DNA from 3 places in the Enterobacter cloacae complex sp. IR5418 genome. Region 3 is predicted to be linked to each of the others. Evidence: predicted binding sites of a transcription regulator. Region 3 holds the regulator's gene; each other region holds the start of a gene.
The links. The regulator PurR, encoded in region 3, represses purine synthesis genes. The targets are predictions, from matches to a motif close to CANGCAAACGTTTGCNTG.
Positions count from the first base shown of each region.

Region 1: cvpA (colicin V production protein) is a predicted target of PurR. The motif match lies at 5,422-5,439, and genes of this name have one in related genera.
Region 2: pyrD (quinone-dependent dihydroorotate dehydrogenase) is a predicted target of PurR. The motif match lies at 5,182-5,199, and genes of this name have one in related genera.

Region 1 covers NZ_JBMKHS010000001.1:140,203-149,727, forward strand. Annotated here, with positions in the region: gene ACOTX7_RS00625 (histidine ABC transporter permease HisQ) at 1-498, opposite strand, end outside; gene hisJ (histidine ABC transporter substrate-binding protein HisJ) at 587-1,369, opposite strand; gene argT (lysine/arginine/ornithine ABC transporter substrate-binding protein ArgT) at 1,595-2,377, opposite strand; gene ACOTX7_RS00640 (UbiX family flavin prenyltransferase) at 2,668-3,237, opposite strand; gene purF (amidophosphoribosyltransferase) at 3,327-4,844, opposite strand; gene cvpA (colicin V production protein) at 4,878-5,366, opposite strand; gene dedD (cell division protein DedD) at 5,623-6,309, opposite strand; gene folC (bifunctional tetrahydrofolate synthase/dihydrofolate synthase) at 6,299-7,567, opposite strand; gene accD (acetyl-CoA carboxylase, carboxyltransferase subunit beta) at 7,637-8,542, opposite strand; gene ACOTX7_RS00670 (DedA family protein) at 8,697-9,356, opposite strand; gene truA (tRNA pseudouridine(38-40) synthase TruA) at 9,385-9,525, opposite strand, start outside.
Region 2 covers NZ_JBMKHS010000012.1:65,944-75,468, reverse strand. Annotated here, with positions in the region: gene pepN (aminopeptidase N) at 1-701, shown strand, start outside; gene ssuB (aliphatic sulfonates ABC transporter ATP-binding protein) at 805-1,575, opposite strand; gene ssuC (aliphatic sulfonate ABC transporter permease SsuC) at 1,572-2,363, opposite strand; gene ssuD (FMNH2-dependent alkanesulfonate monooxygenase) at 2,373-3,518, opposite strand; gene ACOTX7_RS11885 (sulfonate ABC transporter substrate-binding protein) at 3,515-4,477, opposite strand; gene ssuE (NADPH-dependent FMN reductase) at 4,470-5,045, opposite strand; gene pyrD (quinone-dependent dihydroorotate dehydrogenase) at 5,295-6,305, shown strand; gene zapC (cell division protein ZapC) at 6,472-7,014, shown strand; gene ACOTX7_RS11865 (YcbX family protein) at 7,011-8,120, opposite strand; gene rlmKL (bifunctional 23S rRNA (guanine(2069)-N(7))-methyltransferase RlmK/23S rRNA (guanine(2445)-N(2))-methyltransferase RlmL) at 8,219-9,525, shown strand, end outside.
Region 3 covers NZ_JBMKHS010000047.1:8,444-17,968, reverse strand. Annotated here, with positions in the region: gene punC (purine nucleoside transporter PunC) at 119-1,303, opposite strand; gene punR (DNA-binding transcriptional activator PunR) at 1,417-2,328, shown strand; gene purR (HTH-type transcriptional repressor PurR) at 2,346-3,371, opposite strand; gene ACOTX7_RS21980 (YnhF family membrane protein) at 3,669-3,758, shown strand; gene ACOTX7_RS21975 (MFS transporter) at 3,920-5,086, shown strand; gene sodB (superoxide dismutase [Fe]) at 5,124-5,705, opposite strand; gene ACOTX7_RS21965 (C40 family peptidase) at 5,828-6,586, opposite strand; gene grxD (monothiol glutaredoxin 4) at 6,925-7,272, shown strand; gene rnt (ribonuclease T) at 7,351-8,010, opposite strand; gene gloA (lactoylglutathione lyase) at 8,107-8,514, opposite strand; gene ACOTX7_RS21945 (alkene reductase) at 8,614-9,525, opposite strand, start outside.

The DNA of each region.
Region 1 (9,525 bases), on a different contig from region 3:
CGCCGTTGCCTTGAGAATAACCTGCCAGTTGTTACCGATACCCGGCAGCGCGTAGCGCATCATGGCCGGGAACATGATCCGGCGAAACGTTTGTGAAGAGGTAAAACCGTAGGCGGTCGCCGCTTCAATGTGCCCCTTCGGCACGGCCATGTAAGCGCCGCGGAAGGTCTCTGTAAAGTAGGCGCCGTAGATAAAGCCAAGGGTAATAATACCGGCCACCATGGGGTCGATATCGATCTGATCCATGCCGATGGCATCCGTCACGCCATTCAGTGCGATTTGCAGACCGTAAAAGATCAGCAGCATCAGCACCAGGTCAGGAACGCCGCGAATCAGCGTGGTATAGCCTTCAAATATCAGCGCCAGCGGTCTGTTGGCGGATAATTTTGCCCCCGCGCCCGCCAGGCCTATCAGCACCGCCAGCACCACGGAGCTGATAGCCAGCTCAAGGGTGACAAGCGCGCCCTGTAAAATAACGCCAGAAAATCCGTACAGCATACCGCGTGCCCTGTCGTCTCGTGAGTGGTGGAACCGTGTCTTTTCCCCTCCCGAAACGGGAGGGGCCGCACGTTATCAGACGGGGCGATTAGCCGCCGTAAACATTAAAATCGAAGTACTTTTTCGCCAGCTTGTCGTAGGTGCCATCCGCGCGCATTTCGGCGAACGCTTTGTTCAGGGCTTCACGCAGTTCATTGTCTTCTTTACGCAGGCCCATACCGGTGCCGACGCCAAAGAGTTTTTCATCCTTAATGGATGGACCGCCGAATTTGTAATCTTTTCCCACAGGCTGTTTCAGGAAGCCTTCGCTTGCCGCCACTTCATCTTGGAATGCCGCGTCAATACGGCCTGCCGTAAGGTCTGCGTAGATGTTTTCCTGACCCTGGTAAGAGACAATTTCAATCCCTTTAGGTGCCCAGTGCTCGTTGCCGTAGGTTTCCTGCGTAGTCCCCTGCAACACGCCCACGCGTTTGCCTTTCAGAGATTCAAGGGTTGGCTGAATGTCAGAGGATTTCGCTACCACCAGACGGGAATCTGCCGCGTAGAGTTTGTCCGTAAAGGCAATCTCCTGCTGGCGTTTTTCTGTGATGGACAGGGAGGACATGATCACGTCGATTTTTTTCGCTTTCAGAGACGGGATCAGCGCATCCAGCGGGTTTTCAACGTAGGTACATTGCGCTTTAATGCGTTTGCACAGCTCGTTAGCCAGATCAATGTCAAAACCGACCAGTTCCCCCTTCGCATTCTTCGATTCGAAAGGTGCATAGGTTGGGTCAGTTCCAATACGAATTTTCTGCGGAATGGCTGCGAATGCCGCGGTGGCGCTGGAAAAGGCCAGTACCAGAGAAAGTGACAACACCAGTTTTTTCATATCTGTCCTCAACAAACTGTCTTAATACGAGATTTTTACGACGACGGGGTAGTGTTAATGTGCCATTAATCCCCTCATTCAGGCAAAGATTAATGCCTCTGAACGGGAATTTTTGCATTTTAAATGCTTAACTATGCACACAACGATCCAGTATGGTGCATGTGCTGCACCATACTGGAACATTTCCGCCTGATATGCACCAATTCGATGCATATCATTCAGCCATTAATCACCGTAGACGTTGAAATCGAAGTATTTCTTCGCCAGTTTGTCGTAGGTACCGTCTTTACGCAGCTCATTAAACGCTTTGTCGAAGGCGGCTTTCAGTTCGGTATCATCCTTACGCAGGCCAATACCGGTGCCGTCGCCAAAGTACTTTTTGTCTTTTACCGACGGGCCGGCAAAGGCGTACTCTTTACCCGCAGGTTGTTTCAGGAAGCCTTCGCTCGCGGCGACTTCATCCTGGAACGCGGCATCCAGACGGCCTGCCGCCAGGTCAGAATAGATCAAATCCTGATTCTGGTAGGCAACCACATCGACGCCCTTCTCGCGCCAGTTGGCATTCGCGTAACCTTCCTGAGTCGAGCCCTGAAGCACACCAACATGCTTGCCTTTCAGCGAGTCGATGGTCGGCTGGATGGGGGAACCTTTCGCGGCAATCAGACGTGAATCGGCAGCGTAGAGCTTCTCAGAGAAGGCGATCTCCTGCTGACGTTTTTCCGTGATGGAGAGAGAAGAGATAATGGCATCAATTTTCTTGGCTTTCAGCGACGGGATCAGCGCGTCAAAGTCACTGCCCACCCATGTGCATTTCACTTCCATGCGTTTGCACATCTCATTTCCCAGATCGATATCAAACCCTACGAAATCGCCTTTCGCATCCTTGGATGAGAATGGCGCATAGGTTGCGTCTGTACCGATACGAACTGTCTGTGGAAGCGCTGCATAGCTGCCTGCTGCTGCACTCAAGCCCACGAGCAAAGACAGAGCCAGAACCGTCTTCTTCATACATTTACCCTCAAGAACCGTGATTTTATTATGGTTTATGTTGTGTGTTGTGTTGCAGGCTGCTCTTGCAGGTCTTATGCCACATTGTCGTCGGATAAAAACTACGACGTTAAATATGTTAATAAAACGTTGCGATACTGCCTTAATGGTGAAAGATAGCAGGTCTGCCGAACGAACCGGAAAGAGAAAAAGGGAAAAAGCGAATTAAATGTCGAGGATATGATCGCGGTTGCAGTTTTGCCCTGAAACAGGGCAAATTGTCTTTTCATGCACCTTGTGTGTGCACAGTTTCACGCCCCCTGCCAGCGGGTAAAGAGATCTTCCGGCAGGTCGATATCGAACTGATCCAGCACGCGGTTAACGGTCTGGTTAATGACATCGTCCAGCGACTGCGGGCGATGATAGAACGCGGGGACCGGCGGCATAATCACGGCTCCCAGTTCGGCAGCCTGGGTCATCAGGCGCAAATGGCCAAGATGCAGCGGCGTTTCCCGCACGCAGAGCACCAGCGGCCGACGCTCTTTCAGCACCACATCCGCCGCGCGCGTCACCAGCGTGTCGGTATAACTGTTCACAATGCCGGAGAGGGTTTTAATGGAACAGGGCAGGATCACCATACCGGCCGTTTTGAACGAGCCTGAGGAGATGCTGGCGGCGATATCGCGGGCATCGTGGACAACGTCAGCCAGGGCCTGCACGTCGCGCAGCGAGAGATCGGTTTCAAGAGAGAGGGTCTGACGCGCCGCCTGGCTCATCACCAGATGGGTTTCTACGCCTGGAACGTTACGCAGCACCTGTAACAGCCGGACGCCATAAATCGCGCCGCTGGCACCGCTGATCCCTACAATGAGTCGTTTCATGATTTTCGCCCTTGCTGATTTCAGGGCAGACTGTGCAGGATTTTACGGGGAGTTGCAAGTGAGGGCGAGCGCCCTCACCTGCATGCGCATCAACCTTCGTTGTGCATCTCTAAACTTTCGAGATCGTTTTGCAGCTGGACGGCTTTCGCATCGTCGTTACGCAGCGAATCAAGGTAGTCGAGATACTGCTGGTCAACGTCTTTCGTCACGTAGATCCCATTGAACACCGAGCATTCGAACTGCTGAATATCCGGGTTCTCGGCGCGCACCGCGTCGATCAGATCGTTCAGATCCTGGAAAATCAGGCCGTCGGCCCCGATGATCTGGCGAATCTCATCCACTTCACGACCATGCGCAATCAGCTCGTTAGCGGTTGGCATATCAATGCCGTACACGTTCGGGAAGCGAATTTCTGGGGCTGCGGAGGCAAGATACACTTTCTTCGCCCCGGCCTCGCGCGCCATCTCGATGATCTGCTCAGACGTCGTGCCGCGCACGATGGAGTCATCCACCAGCAGCACGTTCTTGTCGCGGAACTCGGCACGGTTAGCGTTCAGCTTACGACGTACGGATTTACGACGCAGTTGCTGGCCCGGCATGATAAAGGTGCGGCCCACGTAGCGGTTCTTCACGAAGCCCTGACGGTACGGCTTGTCCAGAATGCGGGCAATCTCCAGCGCGATATCACAGGAGGTTTCAGGGATTGGGATCACCACGTCGATGTCGAGATCGTCCCACTCACGGGCTATCTTCTCGCCCAGCCTGGTGCCCATATTCACGCGCGCACTGTAAACGGAAATCTTGTCGATGAACGAATCCGGACGCGCGAAGTAAACGTATTCGAACAGGCACGGGTTGCTCACCGGGTTGTCGGCGCACTGACGGGTAAACAGCTGGCCCTTCTCAGTGATGTAGACCGCTTCGCCTGGCGCGACATCACGCAGGAATTCGAAGCCCAGGGTATCCAGCGCCACGCTTTCGGAGGCAACCATATACTCGGAGCGTCCATCGCCGAGGTCACGTTTGCCGAGCACCAGCGGGCGGATGCCGTTTGGATCGCGGAAGGCTACCATACCGTGACCGATGATCATCGCTACGCAAGCGTACGCGCCACGGATCAGGCGGTTAGTCGCGGCAACGGCGGCAAAAATGTTGTCTGCTTCCAGCGGATAATGGCGGAAGTTGTCCAGCTCACTGGCAAAGATATTGAGCAGGATTTCAGAATCAGAGGTGGTGTTAATGTGGCGACGTTTCTCTTCAAACAGCTTTTTACGTAGCTCGTGGGCGTTGGTCAGGTTGCCATTGTGGGCAAGCGTGATGCCATACGGGGAGTTAACGTAAAAAGGCTGAGCCTCAGAGGCGCTGGAACTGCCAGCAGTAGGATAACGAACGTGACCGATCCCCATATTACCTTGCAGACGCTGCATATGGCGGGCTTCAAACACATCGTTTACCAGGCCATTCGCCTTACGTAAACGGAAGCAGTTGTTTGCATCAATGGTGATGATACCCGCAGCATCCTGCCCACGGTGCTGAAGCACCGTTAACGCGTCATAAATCGACTGGTTTACCGGCATGAAACCGGCGATACCGACAATACCGCACATTCGTCTTTTCCTCGTTAAGCCACATCTCAGGGTTTATGCCCTGGGCAAGAAACTCGACGTGCTTTGCAGATAGTCAAAGAACCATCTGATGATGAAGCTGAACTCCGGAATGAGCTGCGATTTTTGCCAGTCTTCACTTTTGGAAAACCCGGTAAAGGTATCCAGGAAGAACAGGATCGCGGCCACAATCAGCACGCCTCGCAACGCCCCGAAACAGATGCCGAGCACCCTGTCCGTTCCTGACAGACCGGTTTTCTCGACCAGCTGACCTATCACGTAATTGACGATAGCGCCGACAATCAGCGTCGCGATAAACAGCACCGCGATGGCGATTCCGTTTCGGACCAGTTCATCTTCAAAGCCCGTGAACCAGACAGACAGGTAAGTGTAGTAATGACTGGCAACAAAGAAAGCACAACCCCAGGTTACCAGCGATAACGCTTCACGAACAAAGCCACGGATCAGGCTAACCAGACAGGAAAAACCAATCACCGCAATGATGGCGTAATCAATCCAGACCATATGTGTCCCACGATTTAACGCCCTGTCATCCAGTTCGGGGCGAATTCTAACAGAAAAAGAAAACGTTTGCGTAGGGATTTCCTTCCCACGCATAAATAAAAAAGGCGCTGAAAAAATGCTCAACGCCGTTGGCTTATTACGTCTCTTTGGACGCCTGCCATTCCCCCTCACCCCAGCCCTCTCCCTCAAGGGAGAGGGAGCAAACCATTCCCTCGCCCCTCTGGGGAGAGGGTTAGGGTGAGGGGGGTAGATCTTATCAGTTCGCGCTGTAGTTCATCACCACACCGCTCAACCCGGAGATCTGCTTCAGCTCGCCCAGCGAACCTTTGAGCTTATCCTTCGACGCATCCGGCCCTACAAGGATACGGGTGATTTTACCCTGCACCGGCGTGGTGGGTGAAGTATAAACACGGTATCCCGCACCGCGCAGTTTACTCACGATCTCATTGACCTTATCAGCGTTTTTCAACGCACCGAGCTGAACAACGTAGGCTTTACCGGTCGGTGCCGCGTCTTGTTTTGCTGGCGGTGGCGTGTCTGAGGCGGCTGCCAGTTGCTCGGCCGCTTTATCCCGCTGCGGTTTCGGCTGCGGCTTCTCCACCGGTTTTGGCTTCTCAACAGGCTTAGGCTGTTCTACCGGCACCGGATCAATCTCGATGTTATTGTTCGTCGCCAGACGCGAAGGATCGAGCGACGGCGCGGCTGCATCACCTGCGCGCACCTCTTCCGCTGCGCCTTCCGGCGGCTGGGCAGGCAGCGCCTGCGTTGCCGCTGGCAGCATGTCGGGCTCCTCGCGATCGCCCGGCTTAGGTACCAGCGGTATGGCCGCAAATTCATCCTGGTAATGCTTTTTCTGCCCGTCGAGCAGACCCGGGAGAATAATCACCCCGAGCGCGACCAGCACAATGGTTCCTGTTAAACGGTTCTGAAACTTACTCGCCACCGGTTCTCCCCGCGTCCATCACTTCCATGACATGTGCCACCGTGTGGAATGATCCACACACCAGCACGGTATCTTCTGGTTTAGCCTCCGCCATCGCAGCACGCCAGGCCGAAACCACACTGCTGTAGATTTCGCCTTTGCCGAGATGTTCCATCAACTGCTCAGCAGTCGCGCCGCGCGGCCCTTCCAGAGGAGCACAATACCAGCTATCGACCACACTCTCCATGCAGGCCAGCGTACCGCCAATATCTTTATCATGAAGCATACCGATAACCGCCAGCACGCGCCCGGTTTTTGGTAACGATTTGAGACGTCCTGCGAGGTACGCCGCCGCGTGCGGGTTATGCGCCACGTCCAGAATCAGACGCGGCGACTCGCTCACAATCTGAAAACGCCCCGGCAGCAGTGCGTTCTGAATGCCGTCACGGATCGCCTGCTCGCTTACCGCTAATCCGCTGGCGCGCAGTGCCGCCAGCGCGGTCGCCGCGTTAGGCTGTGGCACCTGCGGCAGCGGCAGGTTGTCCAGCACGCCGTGGGCGTCGCTAAAGCGCCAGCCGTTGTCCTGCACCTCATACTGCCAGTCTTCGCCGCGACGCAGCAGATGTGCGCCCTTCTCGTTTGCGACATCAGCAATGGTGTGCGGCATGTCCGGCTCACCGACCACGGCGGGCTTGTTGGCGCGGAAAATACCGGCCTTCTCGCGACCAATGCTTTCGCGGTCCGGACCCAGCCAGTCGGTGTGATCCAGCGCGATGCTGGTGACGACGGCGACATCCGCATCCACCATATTGGTGGCATCCAGACGCCCGCCCAGCCCCACTTCCAGGATCACCACGTCCAGTTGTGCCTGTTTAAACAGCCACAGCGCCGACAGGGTGCCGTATTCAAAATAGGTTAATGAGGTTTCCCCGCGCGCAGCTTCAATAGCAGCGAACGACGCCGTATGGGCCGATTCCGCCAGCTCGGTGTTCTGCACCCTCACGCGCTCGGTATAGCGCACCAGATGCGGCGAGCTGTATACGCCAACCTTGTATCCCGCCGCCATCAGGACAGATTCCAGCGTGCGGCAGGTGGTGCCTTTACCGTTAGTGCCGGCGACGGTAAACACGAAAGGCGCGGGTTTCAGCACGTCAAGACGCGCGGCAACCTGGCTTACGCGCTCAAGGCCCATGTCGATAGTTTTACTGTGCAGATTTTCCAGATAAGAAAGCCACGCGGCCAGGGGCGACGTGGCTTGAGGAATGCTTTTATTTTCCATGATGCCCGGTTGTCATTAACGGTTAGAAAGCAAAAGGGCAGCGCCATTCGGCCCTGCCCTTTTCAGTTATCAGGCCTCGGGTTCCTGATCCGGTACCACCACGCCTTCGCGCGGCTCGTCCGGGTTCGGCGCTGGCAGATTCATCAGCTTCGCCAGAATGCTGGCCAGTTTGAGGCGCATTTCCGGACGGCGGACGATCATATCGATGGCGCCTTTCTCGATGAGGAACTCACTGCGCTGGAAGCCCGGCGGCAGTTTTTCACGCACGGTCTGCTCGATAACGCGAGGACCGGCAAAGCCGATCAGCGCTTTTGGCTCGGCGATGTTCAGGTCGCCCAGCATCGCGAAGCTTGCGGAGACGCCACCCATAGTTGGGTCGGTCAGTACCGAAATGTACGGCAGACCGCGCTCCTGCATTTTCGCCAGCGCCGCAGAGGTTTTCGCCATCTGCATCAGGGACATCAGCGCTTCCTGCATACGTGCCCCACCGGAGGCGGAGAAGCAGATCAGCGGGCAGTTGTCTTCCAGCGCCTGCTCAACGGCACGCACGAAACGCGCACCCACCACAGAGCCCATTGAGCCGCCCATGAAGGAGAACTCAAACGCGGCGGCAACCACTGGCATCTCATGCAGGGTGCCTTTCATGACGATCAGCGCGTCTTTCTCGCCGGTCTCTTTCTGTGCAGAGGCCAGACGATCTTTGTATTTTTTGGAGTCGCGGAACTTGAGCACATCTTTTGGCTCCAGTTCGCTGCCCAGTTCTACCAGAGAACCTTCGTCCAGCAGGCTATGCAGGCGGTTGCGCGCCGACATACGCATGTGGTGGTCACACTTCGGACACACCTCAAGATTGCGTTCCAGCTCTGCGCGATACAGAACCTGGCCGCAGCTATCACACTTCGTCCATACCCCTTCAGGAATGCTCGCTTTACGCGTCGGGGTAATGTTGCTTTTAATTCGTTCAATCCAGCTCATTGATAACCTTTCTGCCTGAACCTGGTCGTATGCCAGTTTTGCTGTAAGAGGCGAATAATGCCATTTTTGCCTCCAACAGACCATGAATGTTGCACATTAAAACATAACAGCCCGAAACTTTGGATAAAAAAGTGGTCGAACCGCCAGCGTGCATTTACTTCGCTTGTTTTGCCGCCGCGCGTTTGTGACGAATGATTTCGATCACCCCCGGCAGAACGGACAGCACAATAATCGCTACAATCAGTAACTTAAGATTTTCCTGAACCACAGGCAGATCGCCAAACAGGTAGCCCGCATAGGTAAAGAGCAGCACCCACAGCAGTGCGCCCACCACGTTATACATTGCAAAATGACGATAGGACATGTGGCCCATTCCCGCCACAAACGGTGCAAATGTACGCACAATAGGCACAAAGCGGGCAAGGATAATGGTCTTGCCGCCATGGCGCTCATAGAACGCATGGGTTTTATCTAAATAACTGCGACGGAAAATCTTCGAGTCCGGATTACTGAACAACCGCTCGCCAAATACCCGCCCGATGGTGTAGTTGACCGCATCACCAATAATTGCGGCAATGATCATCAGGACGACCATCAGGTGGACATTCAGATCATTCGTTGGCAGCGCGGATAACGCACCCGCCACAAACAGCAGCGAATCGCCCGGCAGGAACGGGGTCACCACCAGACCGGTTTCACAGAACAGGATCAGGAACAGAATGGCATACACCCAGACGCCGTACTGCGCGACCAGCTCCGCCAGGTGAACATCAATATGCAGGATGAAATCAATCAGAAAACGTATTACGTCCATATTGTCTAAGCCCTAATTGCACCTTTGTTTAGTCCGCTAAAAACAGCGGGCCCATTGGCGGTTTTGGCAGGTCGAACCGGTCCGGATAATCCACCGAAACCAGATACAGCCCTTCCGCTTTCGCCGTTGCTGCCGCAAGCGTTCTGTCCTTCGCTGCCAGCAGTTCTGC
Region 2 (9,525 bases), on a different contig from region 3:
TCGCCGTGCGTGAAGCACTGACCCGCACGCTGGCGACCGAACTGGCAGATGAGTTCCTTGCCATTTACAACGCCAACAAGCTGGACGCGTACCGGGTGGAACATGCGGATATCGGTAAACGTTCCCTGCGCAATACCTGCCTGCGCTATCTGGCATTTGGTGAGGCAGAGCTGGCGAACACGCTGGTCAGCAAGCAGTACCACGAAGCCGATAACATGACGGATGCGCTGGCCGCGCTGGCTGCAAGCGTTGCCGCCGAGCTGCCGTGCCGCGATGCGCTGATGCAGGAGTACGACGACAAGTGGCATCAGGATGGTCTGGTGATGGACAAGTGGTTTATTCTTCAGGCCACCAGCCCGGCAGCCGATGTACTCAGCAAGGTCCGCAGCCTGCTGAAGCACCGTTCGTTCACCATGAGCAACCCGAACCGCGTCCGCTCTCTGATTGGCGCATTCGCCAGCAGCAACCCGGCCGCGTTCCATGCCGAAGACGGCAGCGGTTATCAGTTCATGGTTGAAATGCTGACCGAGCTGAACAGCCGTAACCCGCAGGTGGCGTCTCGTCTGATTGAGCCGCTGATCCGCCTGAAACGCTACGATGCGCAGCGCCAGGCGAAAATGCGCGCCGCGCTTGAGCAACTGAAAGGGCTGGAAAACCTGTCTGGCGATCTGTACGAGAAGATTGCTAAGGCCTTAGCGTAATAAAAAAATTGCCCGGTGGGCAGGTAAAAGCAAAACGGCAACCTCGGTTGCCGTTTTTAGTTTTTTCTCCCTCTCCCTGTGGGAGAGGGCCGGGGTGAGGGCATCAGGCATTAGCTTTAATCAACACCCGTTCACTTACCCCACGCTTCATCACCCGATCCAGCACTTCGGCTTCCAGCTCCGCCAGTCTGGCCGATCCCACACGGCGAGGACGTGGAATATCCACCGTCAGATCCAGACCAATTTTCCCGTCTTCTATTAACAGCACCCGGTCTGCCATTGCCACAGCTTCGCTTACATCATGCGTCACCAGCAGCACCGTAAAGCCGTGCGTCTGCCAGAGGGTCTCAATCAGATCCTGCATCTCGATCCGGGTCAGAGCATCAAGCGCGCCGAGCGGTTCATCAAGCAGTAACAGGCCGGGGCGGTGGATTAACGCCCGGGCCAGGGCCACGCGCTGCTTCTGACCGCCCGACAGGGCCGCAGGCCACTCTCCCGCGCGATGTTCCAGCCCGACTGCGGCGAGTGCCTGCCGGGCGTCCTCCCGCCAGCTGCCTTTCAGACCCAGCCCGACGTTATCCATCACCGTTTTCCACGGCAGCAGACGCGCGTCCTGAAACATCATGCGCGTATCATCCTGAATCGTGGCCAGCGGCGTGGTGCCTGCCAGAATGTCACCGCCGTTTGGCGCTTCCAGCCCGGCTAAAAGACGCAGAAGGGTACTCTTGCCGCCACCGCTGCGACCGACAACGGCCACAAACTGTCCGGCAGGAATATGCAGATCCAGCGCATTCAGAATGGTGTTATCGCCGTAGCGTTTGGTCACGCCGTTCAGCAGTAACGGTGTTCCCTGGTTCAGTCGTGCAGTATTCATGCTTTCGCCTCCTGAGCGGTGTAGGCCGGGTTCCAGCGCAGCCAGCTACGTTCCAGCCACTGGGCGCTGACGTCCGCAAGTTTGCCGAGCAGGGCATAAAGGATAATGGCAACCACCACCACGTCCGTTTGCAGGAACTCGCGGGCGTTCATTGCCAGATAACCAATACCGGAGTTAGCCGAAATGGTTTCCGCCACGATCAGGGTCAGCCACATCAGGCCGAGCGCAAAACGCACCCCAACCATAATGGAGGGCAGGGCGCCCGGCAGGATCACATGGGTAAACAGGGCAAAACCGGACAAACCATAGCTGCGGGCCATCTCAACCAGGCCGCGATCGATATTACGGATCCCATGCCAGGTATTGATATAAACAGGGAACAACGTCCCCAGCGCCACGAGGAAAATTTTGGCGCTCTCATCAATGCCAAACCACAGGATAACCAGCGGGATCAGCGCCAGATGCGGCACGTTACGCAGCATCTGAATGGAGGTATCCAGCAGCCGCTCACCCCAGCGTGACAGGCCGCTGATCAGTCCCAGCGTCAGGCCGATGCTTCCGCCAATCGAAAAGCCGATTACCGCGCGCCAGGAGCTGATGGCAAGGTGCTGCCATAGCTCACCGCTGGCGCTGAGCGACCAGAATGCTTTCACAACGCCCTCCGGAGAGGGCAATATGCGGCTCGACAGCCAGCCAATTGACGACGCCAGTTGCCAGACGAGGACAATGCCGACGGGCAGAAACCATGGCGCGGCGCTCAGCAGCCATTTTTGTGCGGTTGCAGACATAGTGACTCCTTAGCTTTGCGCGACTTTTCTCGGGATAAACGCGTTCGCCACGGCTTCGCCCTGTAACTGAAGCTGACGTGGCTGCGGAATGGCCGGGATAGCGACATCCAGATGCGGGAACAGCAGTTCACCTACCTTGTACGCCTCCTCCAGATGCGGATAGCCAGACAGGATAAAGCTGTCGATCCCCAGTTCCACGTACTCATTAATGCGTGCCGCCACGGTAGGACCGTCGCCGACCAGCGCCGTGCCCGCGCCGCCGCGCACCAGACCCACCCCGGCCCACAGGTTCGGGCTGATCTCAAGATTTTCGCGCTTGCCGTTGTGCAGGGAGGCCATCCGGTGCTGGCCCACGGAGTCAGTCTGGGCAAACGCCGCCTGTGCTTTGGCGATGGTGCCGTCGTCCAGATGAGCGATCAGACGGTCGGCGGCTTGCCAGGCCTCGTCGCTGGTTTCGCGGACGATCACGTGCAGGCGAATACCGAAGCGCACCGTACGGCCATGTTCTGCGGCTTTAGCGCGTACCTGGGCAATTTTCTCTTTCACCAGTTCAGGCGGTTCACCCCAGGTCAGATAGAGATCGACCTGTTCGGCGGCCAGATCCTGGGCCACATCCGACGATCCGCCAAAATAGAGCGGCGGGCGCGGCTGCTGTACCGGCGGGAAGTAGAGTTTCGCATCACGAACGTGGATATGTTTTCCTTCGAAGGTAACGGTTTCCCCTTCCAGCAGACGTCGCCAGACGCGGGTAAACTCTGCGGAGGCTTCATAACGCTCGGTATGATCGAGGAAGACGCCGTCGCCCGCCAGCTCCTGCGGATCGCTGCCCGTTACCAGGTTGAACAGCGCACGGCCGTTGGAAAGCCTGTCCAGCGTTGCCGCCTGACGCGCTGCGACGGTTGGCGACACCACGCTCGGGCGCAGGGCTACCAGGAATTTCAGGCGCTGGGTGACGGGGATCATTGACGCGGCAACCAGCCACGCATCCTCACATGAGCGGCCCGTCGGGATCAGCACCCCGGTAAAACCGATGCGGTCTGCTGCCTGGGCGATCTGCTGTAAATAGCCGTGATCAACCGGGCGGGCGCCTTCTTCTGTGCCAAGATAGTGTCCGTCACCGTGGGTGGGTAAAAACCAGAAAAGATTCAGACTCATGATTTTTTTCCTTCAATGCCATCGGGTTGCCAGATGCGTTCGCGAATATTCACCTGCTTTGGAACCAGGCGGTTTTGATAAAAGAGGTCTGCCGTTTGTTGCTGGAGAGCGGCAACGTGGGCATCAACCGGTGCAATGGTGGTGGGTGGTCGGTGATCCAGATAGGTGGCGATCACCGGTTCAGGCAGGCCCATGGTTTTTGCCAGTAGCGTAATGCTCTGCTGACGCTGGCTCTGGGTCAGCGCATCGGCCTGGGTGAAGGTATCCAGCACCTGCTGAATAAAGGCGCCATTTTTTTCAGCGTAAGGACGTGCTGCCAGGTAGAACGAACCGGTCTGCTTCAGGGAGGTGCCGTCTTTCAGCACCCGTACCCCGCCCTGCAACAGTGCGGCGGAGTAGTACGGATCCCAGATAGCCCAGGCATCAACATTTTTTTGCTGAAACGCAGCGCGCGCATCGGCAGGCGTCAGGTAAACGGGCTGGATATCGGTGAATGTAAGGCCGGACTCCTGCAACGCGCGCAGCAGCAGGTTGTGCGAGCTGGAACCTTTCTGGAAAGCAACCTTATGACCTTTAAGATCGGCGACGCTTTTGATCTCGCTGTTTTCCGGCACCAGGATCACCTCTGCCTTCGGCTTGGCTGGCTCAACGCCAACGTAAACCAGATCCGCCCCGGCAGCCTGCGCAAAGATCGGCGGGATATCGCCGGTGCTGCCTAAATCAATACTCCCGACGTTTAAAGCCTCCAGCATCTGTGGTCCGGCAGGGAATTCGACCCACGAGAATGTGGTCTTCGGAAAACGCTTCTCCAGCAACGCATGGCTTTTCGCCAGCACCATGCTGACGCTGCCTTTCTGATAACCGATACGCAGGCTCTCCGGTGCTTTCTCCGTCGCCTGAGCCAGCGACGCCACTGCCAGCAGACCTGCCAGCCCGATACGGGTAATGGTTTTAAACATGCGCCACTCCTTGTGTTTGATAAAATGCCGCTGCATGGCGATCCCGACGATTCAGGGCGTGCCAGAAGGTGTCGAGCGCACTGTCGAGGCGGGTTTGCAGGTTTGGCGTGAAATGCGGTTTATGCTGGTAGTCGATCACCTGTGAGTCGTCAGCGAAGACGCCATGCAGGATCTCCTGCGCTTTCAGCGCGTTCAGTACCGGCTTAAGGGCATAATCCACCGCCAGTAAATGGGCTACCGTACCGCCTGTGGCCAGCGGCAGGACGACTTTACCCTCCAGCGCGCGTTCAGGCAGCAGATCGAGCAGCGTTTTCAGTGCGCCGGAAAAAGAGGCTTTATAAATCGGGGTCGCGACGACCAGCCCGTCAGCACCCTTAAGCTGTTCGATCAGGGTTTTCAGCGTCGGGCTGTCGAAACGGGCGTAGAGCAGATCTTCAGGTGCGAAATTGTGCAAATTCCAGTGGCACACTTCCACATCCAGAGCATTAAGCTTTTCGCGAGCGTATTCCAGCAGAGCGCTGGAGCGAGAGGGGAAGCGGGGGCTTCCGGCCAGAGTAATGACGCGCATGGTTGCTCCTTATAACTAATTGTTTGCTTTTATCTAACATTCATAACAATTTTCAGGAGTGTGACATTGTGTGGTTATTCCACTAAATGATTTATCCTCAGGATGAATGCAGAAAAATGCATAAGAAGCGAACCGATAAGTAAACGATTGCGTTTTACATGGCTTTTTTTGCCACAGGTCAATTCCCTTTCCGGGCGGGATCGCACATAATCCCCTCCCGGTTTGCACACCGGGAATCCAGGAGAGTTCATGTACTACCCCTTCGTTCGTAAAGCCCTTTTCCAGCTCGATCCTGAGCGCGCTCATGAATTTACATTTCAGCAGTTACGCCGTATTACAGGAACGCCTCTGGCCGCGCTGGTGCGTCAAAACGTGCCAGAAAAACCAGTTCAGTGCATGGGCCTGACCTTCAAAAATCCACTGGGCCTGGCGGCCGGTCTGGACAAAAATGGCGAATGTATTGATGCACTCGGTGCGATGGGCTTTGGCTCGATCGAAATCGGGACGGTGACGCCGCGCCCGCAGCCGGGAAATGATAAGCCGCGTCTGTTCCGCATGGTTGAAGCCGAGGGGCTGATCAACCGCATGGGCTTTAATAATCTTGGCGTCGATCATCTGGTGGAGAACGTTAAAAAAGCCCATTTTGATGGCGTGCTGGGTATTAATATTGGCAAAAATAAAGATACGCCGGTTGAGCAGGGTAAAGATGACTATCTGATTTGTATGGAAAAAGTCTATGCCTATGCCGGTTATATCGCGGTGAATATCTCCTCGCCTAACACCCCGGGGCTGCGTTCATTACAATATGGCGAAGCGCTCGACGATCTTCTTAGCGCCATTAAAAATAAACAAACGGCGCTACAGGCGATCCACCAAAAATATGTCCCGGTCGCGGTTAAGATCGCCCCGGATCTTTCGGTTGAAGAATTGATCCAGGTTGCCGACAGTTTAGTTCGCCATAATATTGATGGTGTGATTGCAACCAATACGACACTCGATCGCTCTCTCGTCCAGGGAATGAAAAACTGTGACGAAGCGGGTGGATTAAGCGGCCGTCCGGTACAATTAAAAAGCACCGAAATTATTCGCGCACTCTCCGCGGAATTAAAAGGCCAGCTGCCGATTATTGGCGTGGGTGGCATTGACTCCGTCATCGCTGCACGTGAGAAGATGGCGGCAGGCGCATCGCTGGTGCAAATTTATTCCGGCTTTATTTTTAAAGGGCCGCCGTTGATTAAAGAAATCGTCACGCATATCTAATCTTTTCTCTTAATCAGACAACCAGGGCTTTATTTCCAGCCCTGGTTGTTTTATATTCCGTCATTGTTGCTTATTTAGACATTATAGTCTTTTATTACTGGTGTTATAAGCGAAGCGACAAACAGGACATTTTTAGTACAGGACGTTTAGGGGACGGGAGAGAAACATGCGAATTAAACCTGACGATAACTGGCGCTGGTATTTTTGTGACGAGCATGACCGTATGATGCTCGACTTAGCCAATGGCATGTTGTTTCGCTCTCGTTTTGCGCGCCGAATGTTAACGCCAGACGCGTTTGCTCCTTCAGGCTTTTGCGTTGACGATGCTGCACTCTATTTCTCTTTTGAAGAAAAATGCCGCGAGTTCGATCTCTCCAAAGAACAGCGCGCTGAACTGGTTTTAAATGCGCTGGTGGCGATCCGTTTCCTGAAACCACAAATGCCGAAAAGCTGGCATTTCCTCGCGCACGGCATGAGCTGGACCCCGGCTATCGGCGATGCGGCAAGCGTCAATCTGAGCGATACCGAAGAAGAGGTGAATTTGCTGGTGGTTGAACCCGGTGAAAACGCCGCGCTCTGTTTGCTGGCCCAACCCGGCGTGACCATTGCCGGGCGAGTCATGCAGTTAGGTGATGCCATTAAAGTAATGAATGACAGGCTGAAGCCACAGCTGCGCGTCGATTCCTTCAGCCTTGAACAGGCGGTTTAAGCTTCGAGCTGTACGCTCGTTTTTGGCACGCAGCTACAGCACAGGATCGTGCCGTCATTGCCAATCGCCGATTTCTTCAGGGCACTCACTTCACCCTCGACCAGTTTGATGCGACAGCATCCGCAAATCCCCGCGCGACAGGAATACGGGACGCGAATACCCGCCTGCTCCAGCTGCTCCAGAAGCACCTGCTGATTGTTACCACGGATAACTTTGCCTTCCCAGTGAATATCCACCGCGGAAGCGACGTTGGTCACAACGTCAACCATCTCTTCTTCCTGACCTGCGCCGTACAACCTGGCAGGCCCGCGGGTCAGAATTTCGACCTCATCGCCCACGCGGATCACGCCGCTGGAGCGGGGGATCAGGTTCTGACCGAAGTCGACATCACCGTTATCCTGCGCGGTACGAAATGACTGCAAGGTTTTCAGCGGTTCGCCGGAAGGGTGTTTCTGGCCTTTCTCCGGGCTGACGGTGGTAAAAATACAGCGGCTGCACGGCTTCACGACATCAAAAATAACGCTGCCGATGCGGATCACTTTCCAGGTATCTTCATCCCAGGCATCCGCTCCGGTCACCACCAGATTCGGGCGAAACTGCTCCATCTGCACGCTGGCTTTGCAACGGTTTTGTAAATCACGCAGCGAGGCCTCGCTGGTTAGCAGGAAGGGAAAACCATCCGCGAAGGAGAGAGGAACCGCGTCGTGGCGCTTCACGCGACGGGTCAGCGCAGGTCCCACCCAGCGCAGCTGAACGTTACGGGAGAAAAAGCCGCTCAGCCATTGGTTAATGCTTTCCGGCGCAATACGCGCGGTAAAATGATTGCCCCACACTTCCGTTGGCGCATCAACCGGCGCAAAATCAGCAAAGCGGATCACGACGCTTGAGCCGTCCGGCGCGGTCAAATGCAAACCGTCATGAAGCGGGGAAGGGGTAAAGCGAACCATCTGCGGGAACTGACGAGCGGTGATAAACGTACCGTCAGGCTCGGTGACCATAAAAATACGATCGAAGGCGAATCCGCTCATGTCGGCCAGCGCGTGAGTCACGCCAATACCGCGCATCGATTTCACCGGATGAATAAAAAGCCTGGATAACGTCGCCACTGCACACTCCCGCGAAAGAAAATAAGCCTTCAACTTTATGACATACACGCCATATTAGCTATAATGCGCGACAATTTTCTATGAGTAAAAGTGACGATATGAATTCTCTGTTTGCCAGTACGGCCCGTGGGCTGGAAGAGCTGTTAAAAACTGAACTGGAAGCCCTGGGCGCGAAAGAGTGCCGGGTGGTTCAGGGTGGTGTCCATTTTGAGGGCGACACGCGGCTTATTTACCAGAGCCTGATGTGGAGCCGTCTGGCGTCGCGCATCATGCTGCCGATGAAAGAGTGTAAGGTCTACAGCGATCTTGATCTCTACACTGGCGTACAGATGATCGACTGGACAGAGATCTTCACCCCTGACGCCACCTTTGCGGTGCATTTCAACGGCGTCAACGATGAGATCCGCAACAGCCAGTACGGTGCCCTGCGCGTCAAAGACGCCATTGTGGACTGCTTCACGCGGCGCAATAAGGAACGCCCGAACGTTGATCGTGAAAACCCGGATCTGCGTATTAACGTCTGGCTGAACGGCGACACGGCGAGCATCTCCCTCGATCTGAGCGGTGCCGGTCTGCATCTTCGCGGCTATCGCGATCGCACCGGGATGGCACCGATCAAAGAAACGCTGGCTGCCGCTATCGTGATGCGCTCCGGCTGGCAGCCGGGTACGCCGCTGCTCGATCCGATGTGTGGTTCCGGTACGCTGCTGATTGAAGCCGCGATGCTGGCCACCGACCGTGCGCCAGGACTGCATCGTAGACAGTGGGGCTTCAAAGGCTGGGCACAGCACGATGAAGCTATCTGGAAAGAGGTCAAAGACGACGCGCAGACCCGCGCGCGTAAGGGGCTGGCGGAATACACCTCTCACTTTTACGGTTCAGACAGCGACGCACGTGTGATTGAACGCGCGCGCAGCAACGCCCGTCGCGCCGGTATCGGCGAGCTGGTCACCTTCGAGGTGAAAGACGTGGCCAACCTGACCAACCCGCTGCCAAAAGGCCCGTACGGGACCGTGATCAGCAACCCGCCGTACGGCGAACGTCTGGACAGCGAGCCGGCGCTGATTGCGCTGCACAGCCTGCTGGGGCGCAACATGAAAGCGCAATTCGGCGGCTGGAACCTCTCTCTCTTTAGCGCCTCGCCGGAGCTGCTGAGCTGCCTGCAATTGCGTGCCGATCGCCAGTTCAAAGCGAAAAACGGCCCGCTGGACTGCGTGCAGAAGAACTACCATCTGGCAGAGATTGCAGCAGACAGCAAACCGACTGGCGTGGCGGAAGATTACGCCAACCGCCTGCGCAAAAACCTGAAAAAATTTGAGAAGTGGGCGAAGCAGGAAGGCATCGAATGCTATCGTCTGTACGACGCAGACCTGCCGGAATACAACGTAGCGGTTGACCGCTATGC
Region 3 (9,525 bases):
CACTTAATATTTATCGTATTTAATCGAACCAAATTCAGTATAGGCCGCAAAATTTGGTGATTCAACAGAAAATTGTTAGCAACCTAATCACTGGTTATTAACATAATTTCCCATGCAATCAGGCGTGCGACGTTTCTGTCTGCGCGCGATGGGCAGAGGATTGCATGCGATAGCCCAGCCCTGCCAGCGCAACGGTAACCAGCATCACGCTGGTAGTGGTGAGCAGCGGTGTGGCAATCAGCGCAGAGACCACGAGGCTGGCCAGGAAACACAGGCCAAGTTGCAAGGTATTTTGCAGCGCGGCAGCGCGGCCTGTCGCCTGCGGGAAAGGACGCAACGCCTGGGCCACAACGATAGGGTAGATGGCCCCGTTCGCGATCGCCATGACGCAGAACGGAATCAAAATTTCTGCCAGCCCGGCGCCAGGAATAAAGCCTACGCCCCAGGTCGCAATCACGCTTAACGCATACAGCACCAGTAACCAGGGCAGCATCTGCTGGCCATCCCATTTTTGCAGTGCGGCGCGACAGCCATAACCGCCCACCAGGAAGGCGATGGTCTGTGGAACGTAGCTCAGGCCGATAGCCGCCGGGCTGTAGCCCATATCATGCAGAATGAACGGCGAACCGGTCAGCCAGGCAAAGAAGCTGGCAGAGCAGGCGGCATAAATCAGCACGTTACCGCGATAGGCTTTTGCCCGCAGTAAGGTGGTAAAAGTAATGGGCTTCGCGTCCGGATGTGTCTCTTTTTTATGTGCTGGTTTAAGCCCGATTGCGGGCAGCATGAGCACCAGCGTGATGGCAAAGAGCGTGGCAAAAATGGCCTGCCAGTCGAAATGCGCCAGGATCCAGCTGCCCAGCAGCGGGGCGAGGGCCGGTGACAGGCCAACCAGCGGCATAATGGTGGCGAAAATGCGGTTAGTGCGCGAGGCCGGATAATAATCGGTCACCAGCGCCTGCCAGGTGACCGCTGCGGCACAGACGCCGACCGCCTGAATAAAGCGCAGCGCCAGTAGCCAGGCGGCATCGCGGACCCACAGCATACCCAGACAGCCTACGGCAAAAATCGCCAGCCCCAGCAACAGGACAGGTTTACGGCCAAAACGATCCGAGAGCGGCCCCCACAGCAATTGCGCAAAAGCAAAGCCGGCAAGGAACAAGCTTAAACTGGCGCTGATGGCGGCGGCAGGGGTTTGCAAATCTTCCTGCATCGCGGCGAACGCGGGCAGATACATATCGGTCGCCAAAAAGCCCAGCACGCTTAAGCCGCCGAGCCAGACTAAAAATCCTTTCCTGGGTTGCACTGTTTATTCTCCTGAGGAGGCAGGTGTACGTTGGCGCAGAGTGTAGGGAGTGCAAAGCGGCTTGTGAAACGCTAATATTTGGCGGGTCCATTCAAAAATTTTGCAGGCAAAAGATGTGGTCAGATTATTCCCTTGAAGTGGTCGATGCCGTGGCGCGTAACGGCAGCTTCACCGGTGCCGCCCAGGAGCTGCATCGCGTTCCTTCGGCTATCAGCTATACGGTGCGTCAGCTTGAAGCATGGCTGGCGGTCCCGCTGTTTGAGCGGCGTCATCGCGATGTAGAACTCACGCCTGCCGGAGCGTGGTTTTTGAAAGAAGGGCGGTCTGTTATCAAAAAAATGCAGATCACCCGCGAGCAGTGTCAGCAGATCGCCAACGGCTGGCGCGGGCATCTCTCAATCGCGGTAGATAATATCGTTAAGCCGGAACGGACCCGGCAGATGATCGTCGATTTTTATCGTCATTTTTCCGACGTCGAACTGCGTGTATCGCAGGAAGTGTTCAACGGCGTCTGGGACGCGCTGGCGGACGGCAGGGCAGAGATGGCGATTGGTGCAACCCAGGCGATCCCGGTTGGTGGGCGCTACGCGTTTCGCGACATGGGCATGCTGAGCTGGACCTGCGTAGTCGCGCGCGATCACCCGCTGGCGGCGCTGGAAGGGCCGTTGAGCGATGACACCTTGCGCAACTGGCCTTCGCTGGTGCTGGAAGATACTTCCCGTTCGCTGCCCAAGCGCATTACCTGGCTGCTGGATAATCAGCGCCGCGTGGTCGCGCCGGACTGGGAGTCGTCAGCCACCTGTCTGAGCGCGGGGCTGTGTGTTGGCATGGTGCCGGTGCATTTTGCGCGTCCGCGCATCGACGCGGGGGAGTGGGTGGCGCTGACGCTGGAAAATCCCTTCCCGGATGCTGCGTGCTGTCTGACGTGGCAGCAAAACGACGTCTCACCCGCCATGGCCTGGCTGCTGGATTATCTGGGTGACAGCGAAACGCTGAACCGGGAGTGGTTACGGGGGCCAGCATAGCTGACCCCGTAAAAGGATTAACGACGGTAGTCGCGGAACGGACCGTCCGCAACGGAACGGCGTTCAATCAGGCGCGGATGGACTTCAATGGACTGGGACTGTTCACGCTTGTTGACGATCCTGTCCATCAGCATATTGAAGGCCGTTTCACCCAGCGAATCTTTTGGCTGGTGAATGGTGGTCAGCGCCGGGGTAAAGAAGCGGGCGTTGCGCACGTTGTCATAGCCAATCACCGAGATGTCCTGCGGGACGCGCAGGCCGAGTTCATCTGCCGCGCAGAGCGCGCCCATCGCCATGATGTCGCCGCCGCAGAACACCGCGGTAGGGCGATGTGGCTGGGAGACGATCTGCTGCATGGCGCGATAGCCCGACTCCGGCTCAAAGTCGCCCTGAACAATCCAGTTTTCCGGTACGGTGATCAGCGCCTCTTCCATCGCTTTCATGAAACCGGCCAGACGGCCAGCACCGGTGTTACGCTCCAGCGGCCCCGGGATCACGCCAATCTCACGGTGACCACGCTCTACCAGGTAACGCCCCGCCATGTAACCGCCTTCAAAGGCGTTATCAATCACGGAGTCGGTGAAGTCTGCGCGGGCTTCGCCCCAGTCCATCACCACCATTGGAATGTGGCGATACTCTTCCAGCATGGAAAGGACCGACTCCGGGTATTCAGAGCACATGACCAGCAGACCGTCCACGCGCTTTTGCGCCATCATCGACAGGTAAGCGCGCTGTTTTTCAATGTTGTTCCACGCGTTGCCCAGAATCAGGGTATAGCCTTTCTGGAAGCAGTTTTTTTCTACGGCTTCGATGATTTCAGCAAAGTAGGCCGCTTCACTGCTGGTGGCCAGCAGGCCAATCGATTTGGTGTGATTAACCTTCAGGCTACGGGCGACCGCACTCGGCGAGTAGTGCAGTTCTTTGATTGCCGCCCAGACGGCATTACGTGTTTCTTCAGCGACAAAACGCGTTTTGTTAATAACATGTGATACGGTTGTAGTGGAAACGTTTGCGCGTTTTGCTACGTCTTTAATTGTTGCCATTAAATGTCACTCCAGACCATATCCTAAGCTCCTGAAAAATATGAAGGTAAACGTTTGCCTTCTCTCACCCTTATTACGCAAACATGAGTTGCGACACGCCGGGAAAACGACACAGGACGTCAGGAGGGGGTCAGTGGCCGGTACGCTAATAAATTTAGCGTGGAATTTTGTCCTATCTTGATGAAAAGGGGAAGAGGTAAAGTGGATATCCGTTTAAATCCTGGAAGATTTTTGACCTGAACTGTGTAAAAATGAGCAAGCTCACTTTTCGTAGGGTGAATAAAAGGAGAAAAATTGATGAGTACCGATCTGAAGTTTTCGCTGTTTACCACCATTGTTGTTCTTGCTCTTATCGTCGCCGGTGGATTAACGGCTGCGCTGCACTGATTTACACAGGGGGAGACGCTTCTCCCTCTCTTTCTGCAACTGTTCCTTCTCCGGCAAAAATCTTTTGCCAAAATGTTAACTTCTCATTTTTTGTGATTGATGTCATGCTTTTGACTTCTTAGTTCTGTGTCGTGTCAGGACACGGCATCCGGAGTTCATTCATGAAAATCAATTTTCCCCTGCTGGCCCTGGCGATTGGCGCTTTTGGGATTGGCACCACTGAATTTTCCCCAATGGGGTTACTGCCTGTTATCGCCCGGGGGGTGGACGTCTCTATCCCTGCGGCCGGTATGTTAATCAGCGCCTACGCGATCGGCGTGATGGTGGGCGCGCCGCTGATGACGCTGCTGCTTTCGCACCGTGCGCGCCGCAATGCGCTGATTTTCCTGATGGCAATTTTTACTCTCGGAAATGTGCTTTCCGCAATTTCGCCGGATTACACCACGCTGATGCTTTCCCGTATTCTGACCAGCCTCAACCATGGCGCCTTCTTCGGACTGGGCTCGGTTGTTGCTGCCAGCGTGGTGCCAAAACATAAGCAGGCCAGTGCGGTCGCCACCATGTTTATGGGCCTGACGATCGCTAATATCGGCGGCGTTCCGGCAGCCACCTGGCTGGGAGAAGCCATCGGCTGGCGTATGTCTTTCCTCGCCACCGCGGTGCTGGGCGTGGTCGCCATGGTCGCGCTGTTCTTCTCTTTGCCAAAGGGGAGTGCCGGAGAACGTCCGGAAGTGCGTAAGGAGCTGGCGGTGCTGATGCGTCCCCAGGTGCTCTCCGCGCTGCTCACCACGGTGCTGGGGGCGGGGGCGATGTTCACCCTTTATACCTATATCTCCCCGGTGCTGCACGATATTACCCACGCAACGCCACTCTATGTTACCGCGATGCTGGTGCTGATTGGCGTCGGTTTTTCGATTGGCAACTATCTCGGCGGGAAATTTGCCGACCGCTCCGTCAGCGGGACGTTGAAAGGCTTCTTAACCCTGCTGATTGTCATCATGGTCGCTATTCCGTGGCTGGCGCGTAACGAAGTGGGCGCTGCGATTGCCATGGTGGTGTGGGGCGCCGCAACCTTTGCCGTCGTGCCACCGTTGCAGATGCGCGTGATGCGCGTCGCGCACGAAGCGCCGGGGCTTTCTTCGTCCGTTAATATCGGCGCGTTTAACCTGGGCAATGCGCTGGGGGCCGCAGCGGGCGGGGCGGTGATCTCCGGTGGTTTGGGTTACAGCTTCGTGCCGGTGATGGGGGCAATCATTGCCGCACTCGGACTGCTGCTGGTGATGATGTCTGGTCGTAAACAGCCTGAAGCGGTGTGTACGGCGGAATAAACAAAAACGCAGAAGGGCTGCCCCTTCTGCGTGTCTCTTACGCGGCGAAGTTCTTCGCAACAAATTCCCAGTTTACCAGTGCCCAGAAGTGTTCCAGGTAGTTCGGGCGCGCATTACGGTAATCAATGTAATAGGCGTGTTCCCATACGTCCACGGTCATCAGCGGCGTTGCGCGGGTGGTCAGAGGGGTACCCGCATTCGAGGTGGATACGATAGCCAGTTTGCCATCGGCTTCTTTTACCAGCCAGGTCCAGCCGGAGCCAAAGTTTTTAACGGCGGCGTCTGTAAACTTCGCTTTGAAATCCGCGAAGCTGCCGAACGCGGCGTTAATCGCTGCGGCCAGATCACCGGTAGGTTCCCCGCCTGCATTCGGTGCCAGGCAGTGCCAGTAGAAGGTGTGGTTCCACACCTGAGCGGCATTGTTGAATACGCCACCGTCTGAACTGCGCACGATCTCTTCCAGCGTTTTGCCTTCGAAATCGGTACCTTTGATCAGATTATTCAGGTTGGTGACATAGGTCTGGTGATGCTTGCCGTAATGGTACTCCAGGGTTTCCGCAGAAATATGCGGGGCCAGGGCGTCTTTTGCATACGGTAGTGCAGGTAATTCGAACGACATTGCTTCTCTCCTTATAGTTTTATACGTTGCCAATAACCCTACAGACAACAAGGACAGAATAGCAAATTGAAAGGGTATGCAAAAGAGGAACTTACCCTGCCACGGAGGCGGCAGGGCAGGGATTAGCGGATGGTTTTTGGCGTCATTACGCGGCGCGCACCCACATAGTGGCGCACCCAGTAATCTTCGCTGAGGGAGGTGATCTGAATGTCCTGGCCGCTGCGCGGTGACTGGATAAATTTACCGTTACCCACATATACCCCAACGTGATCGGCCGTGCCGCGACCCTGGGTGCGGAAGAACACCAGATCGCCATTTTGCAGTTCGCCACGGTTTACAGGCGCAGCGTCGCGCAGATGGTACATCTCATTGGCGGTGCGCGGAATGCGGAACTTCACCAGATCTTTATAGGCATAATAGACCAGCCCACTACAGTCGAAACCAGTGCGGGGAGAGGTGCCACCCCAGCGATACGGTTTACCAATTTGCCCCATCAGTTTATTCATCGCCGTTTTTTGCGCTTTCTGCATGCGCGCTTTATGCACGTCAGCCAGCTTCGTCACTTTAGCGCATTTCGTTTTATGGCCTTTGCGAACGGTGCATTTTTCGTTAACCAGGCTGGCGGTTTTGCGGGTGGTTTTGTGCGTGCCGGAACGGAGAGTTTTACTTTTGCTGGAGGCGGTCTTTTTGGTCTGAGCGGTTGTTTTTTTCTTAACTGTCTTACTGGTGGTTTTTTTCTTACGTTCTGTGCTTTTTGCCAGATGCGTTTTTTGTACGGCAGAATGCCGCGCCTGTTCAGAGGCGTTCGCCGCTGGCGTCAATGAGAGTGTGGTAAACAGTAAAGCACAGAGCGTCATCGAGATTTTAGTTATCCGCGCCACTGGGCAGTCCCCTGATAAGTGCAGGCCACAATGCATACCCGCGTAAGATTTACAAAACCTGTCGATTCTAATCCATAAAATCAGAAGAAGTTAATAGCATTTTTCATTCAAAACGCGTGTTTCGTTAGCAAGTGCAAAAAAATTCACCGTTGTGAAGCACTCCTGGTCGCTCCTTAAGCAAAACCGCGCCGCGTCTGGCGATAAACGTCATTAGCAATGCAACTTTATGCAATAAACGATAAAATCATTAGACGTGACAAAAATGTTATTTTCCGATGTCGGCCTGACCCGCTACAATGTCAGACTGATGCCGTAACAGAAGTTAAAGGAAGCAAGACATGAGCACCACTATTGAAAAAATTCAGCGCCAGATCGCTGAAAACCCGATTCTCCTGTACATGAAAGGTTCTCCGAAGCTGCCAAGCTGCGGCTTCTCCGCGCAAGCGGTTCAGGCGCTGTCCGCCTGTGGTGAGCGTTTTGCTTACGTTGATATCCTGCAAAACCCGGACATTCGCGCTGAGCTGCCAAAATACGCCAACTGGCCGACCTTCCCGCAGCTGTGGGTTGATGGGGAACTGGTTGGCGGATGCGACATCCTGATTGAAATGTATCAGCGCGGCGAACTGCAACAGCTGATCAAAGAGACTGCGGCGAAATATAAATCTGAAGAGCCGGACGCAGAGTAAGTTTTCTGCGGATATAAAAAAGCGACCACAGTATGTTGGTCGCTTTTTTTTGTCCTGTAGGGCTGTCGCTTACCCGGTCTACGACTGAAGATCGGCCTCGTCGCCCATCGGCAGCGGCCAGCCGCCCAGACGCTTCCAGCGGTTGACGATCTCGCAGAACAGCTCCGCCGTACGCTCGGTGTCGTATAACGCCGAATGCGCCTGGGTACCGTCAAACGCAATACCCGCCGTGATACAGGCTTTAGACAGCACGGTTTGCCCCAGCGCCAGGCCGCTTAGTGCGGCGGTGTCGAACGTCACAAACGGATGGAATGGATTACGCTTCAGCGAGGCGCGCTCGGCGGCGGCCATGGTGAAGCTGTGATCAAACGTAGCGTTGTGGGCCACCATGATGGCGCGGCTACAGTCATTTTCTTTCATACCTTTGCGCACCATTTTGAAAATGGCATGCAGCGCCTCGTATTCACTTACCGCTCCGCGCAGCGGGTTTGTCGGATCGATACCGTTAAAGGCCAGCGCCTCTGGCTGTAAGTTTGCCCCTTCGAAGGGTTCAACGTGGAAATGCAGCGTGGTGTCCGGTACAAGCCAGCCCTGTTCATCCATCTTCAGCGTGATGGCGGCAATCTCAAGCAGCGCATCGGTTTTAGCGTTAAATCCGGCTGTTTCTACATCAATGACAACGGGATAAAAACCACGAAAACGGTCGCACAGACCGGTAAATTGAGCGTTATCGGACATCAGGGTCTCTTACAAGGGGGAAAAAGCAGTGCGCATTATGGCAAATTTTGAGAGGGGATGCAGCAAAACAACGGGCGCATAGTGCGCCCTGCGGGATCAATTGCCCAGACCGCGACCAGCGTCTTTGGCTTCGATCAGTTCGATTTTATACCCGTCCGGATCTTCCACAAACGCAATCACGGTAGTGCCACCTTTAACCGGACCGGCTTCGCGGGTGACGTTACCGCCGTTGCTGCGGATGCGTTCGCAGGCTTCGGCGGCATTATCCACTTCCAGCGCGATATGGCCGTAAGCCGTACCCAATTCGTAGCTGTCCACGCCCCAGTTGTAGGTCAGCTCGATGACTGCTTCATCAGACTCCGGGCCGTAACCGACGAACGCCAGAGAGTATTTATATTCCGGGTTTTCGCTGGTGCGCAGCAGCTTCATGCCCAGAACGTTAGTGTAGAAATCGATGGAACGTTGCAGGTCGCCAACGCGCAGCATGGTGTGAAGTAGGCGCATAATTTCCTCATTAACCAGTGGAATGGATTATCTTTTTGAACAGAAACGATGTTTTAGTATAGCGGCGAAAGGTCGCCGCTATCAATGAACAAAGCGGGATTAGAGTGAAGGGTAGTCGGTATAACCTTCCGCGCCGCCACCGTAGAAACTTTCAGGGCGCTGTGGGTTCAGTTCGGCTTTCTTCTGCAAACGGGCAACCAGATCCGGGTTAGCAATGTAGTCACGGCCAAAGGCCACGGCGTCGATCAGACCTTTCCCGATCAGATCCTCGGCTTTCTCTGCCGTATACGCGCCCGCCCCGATAATCACGCCCTGGAAGCGCTCGCGCACTTTCTGACGGAAGGCTTCACTGTAAGGCTTGCCGCCTGCCCAGTCCGGCTCAGACATGTGCAGATACGCGATACCGCGCTTCGCCAGCTCTTCAATCAGATACAGCGCGTCTGCTTCTTCATTCGAACCGTTGTCGACGTTCTGGAAAGTACCAATCGGAGAGACACGAATACCAATGCGGTCTGCGCTCCACTCATTACAGACAGCATCCACCACTTCAAGCACCAGACGTGCGCGATTTTCAACGCTGCCGCCGTACTGGTCGGTACGCTGGTTGGAAGATGGGGAAAGGAACTGATGCAGCAGGTAACCGTGCGCAGAGTGAAGCTCAACCAGGTCGAAGCCAGCTTCACGGGCGTTGGCGACGGCCTGACGGAAATCGTTCACGATACCCGGGATCTCGTCCAGCTCCAGCGCGCGTGGGGTGGTGGTGTCGACGCGGATCGCATTACCGTTTTCATCGCGCAGGGAAGTGCGGGTATTGGCGTTCAGGGCAGAGGCAGAAACCGGTGCCTCACCGCCAGGCTGGATGCTGCTGTGTGAGATACGACCGGTATGCCACAGCTGAACCGCAATACGGCCATCTTCAGCATGTACGCCTGCGGTAATTTTTTTCCACGCGGCGATCTGTTCCGGGCTGTGCAGACCCGGCGCACCGGCGTAGCCTTTTGCCTGGGCAGA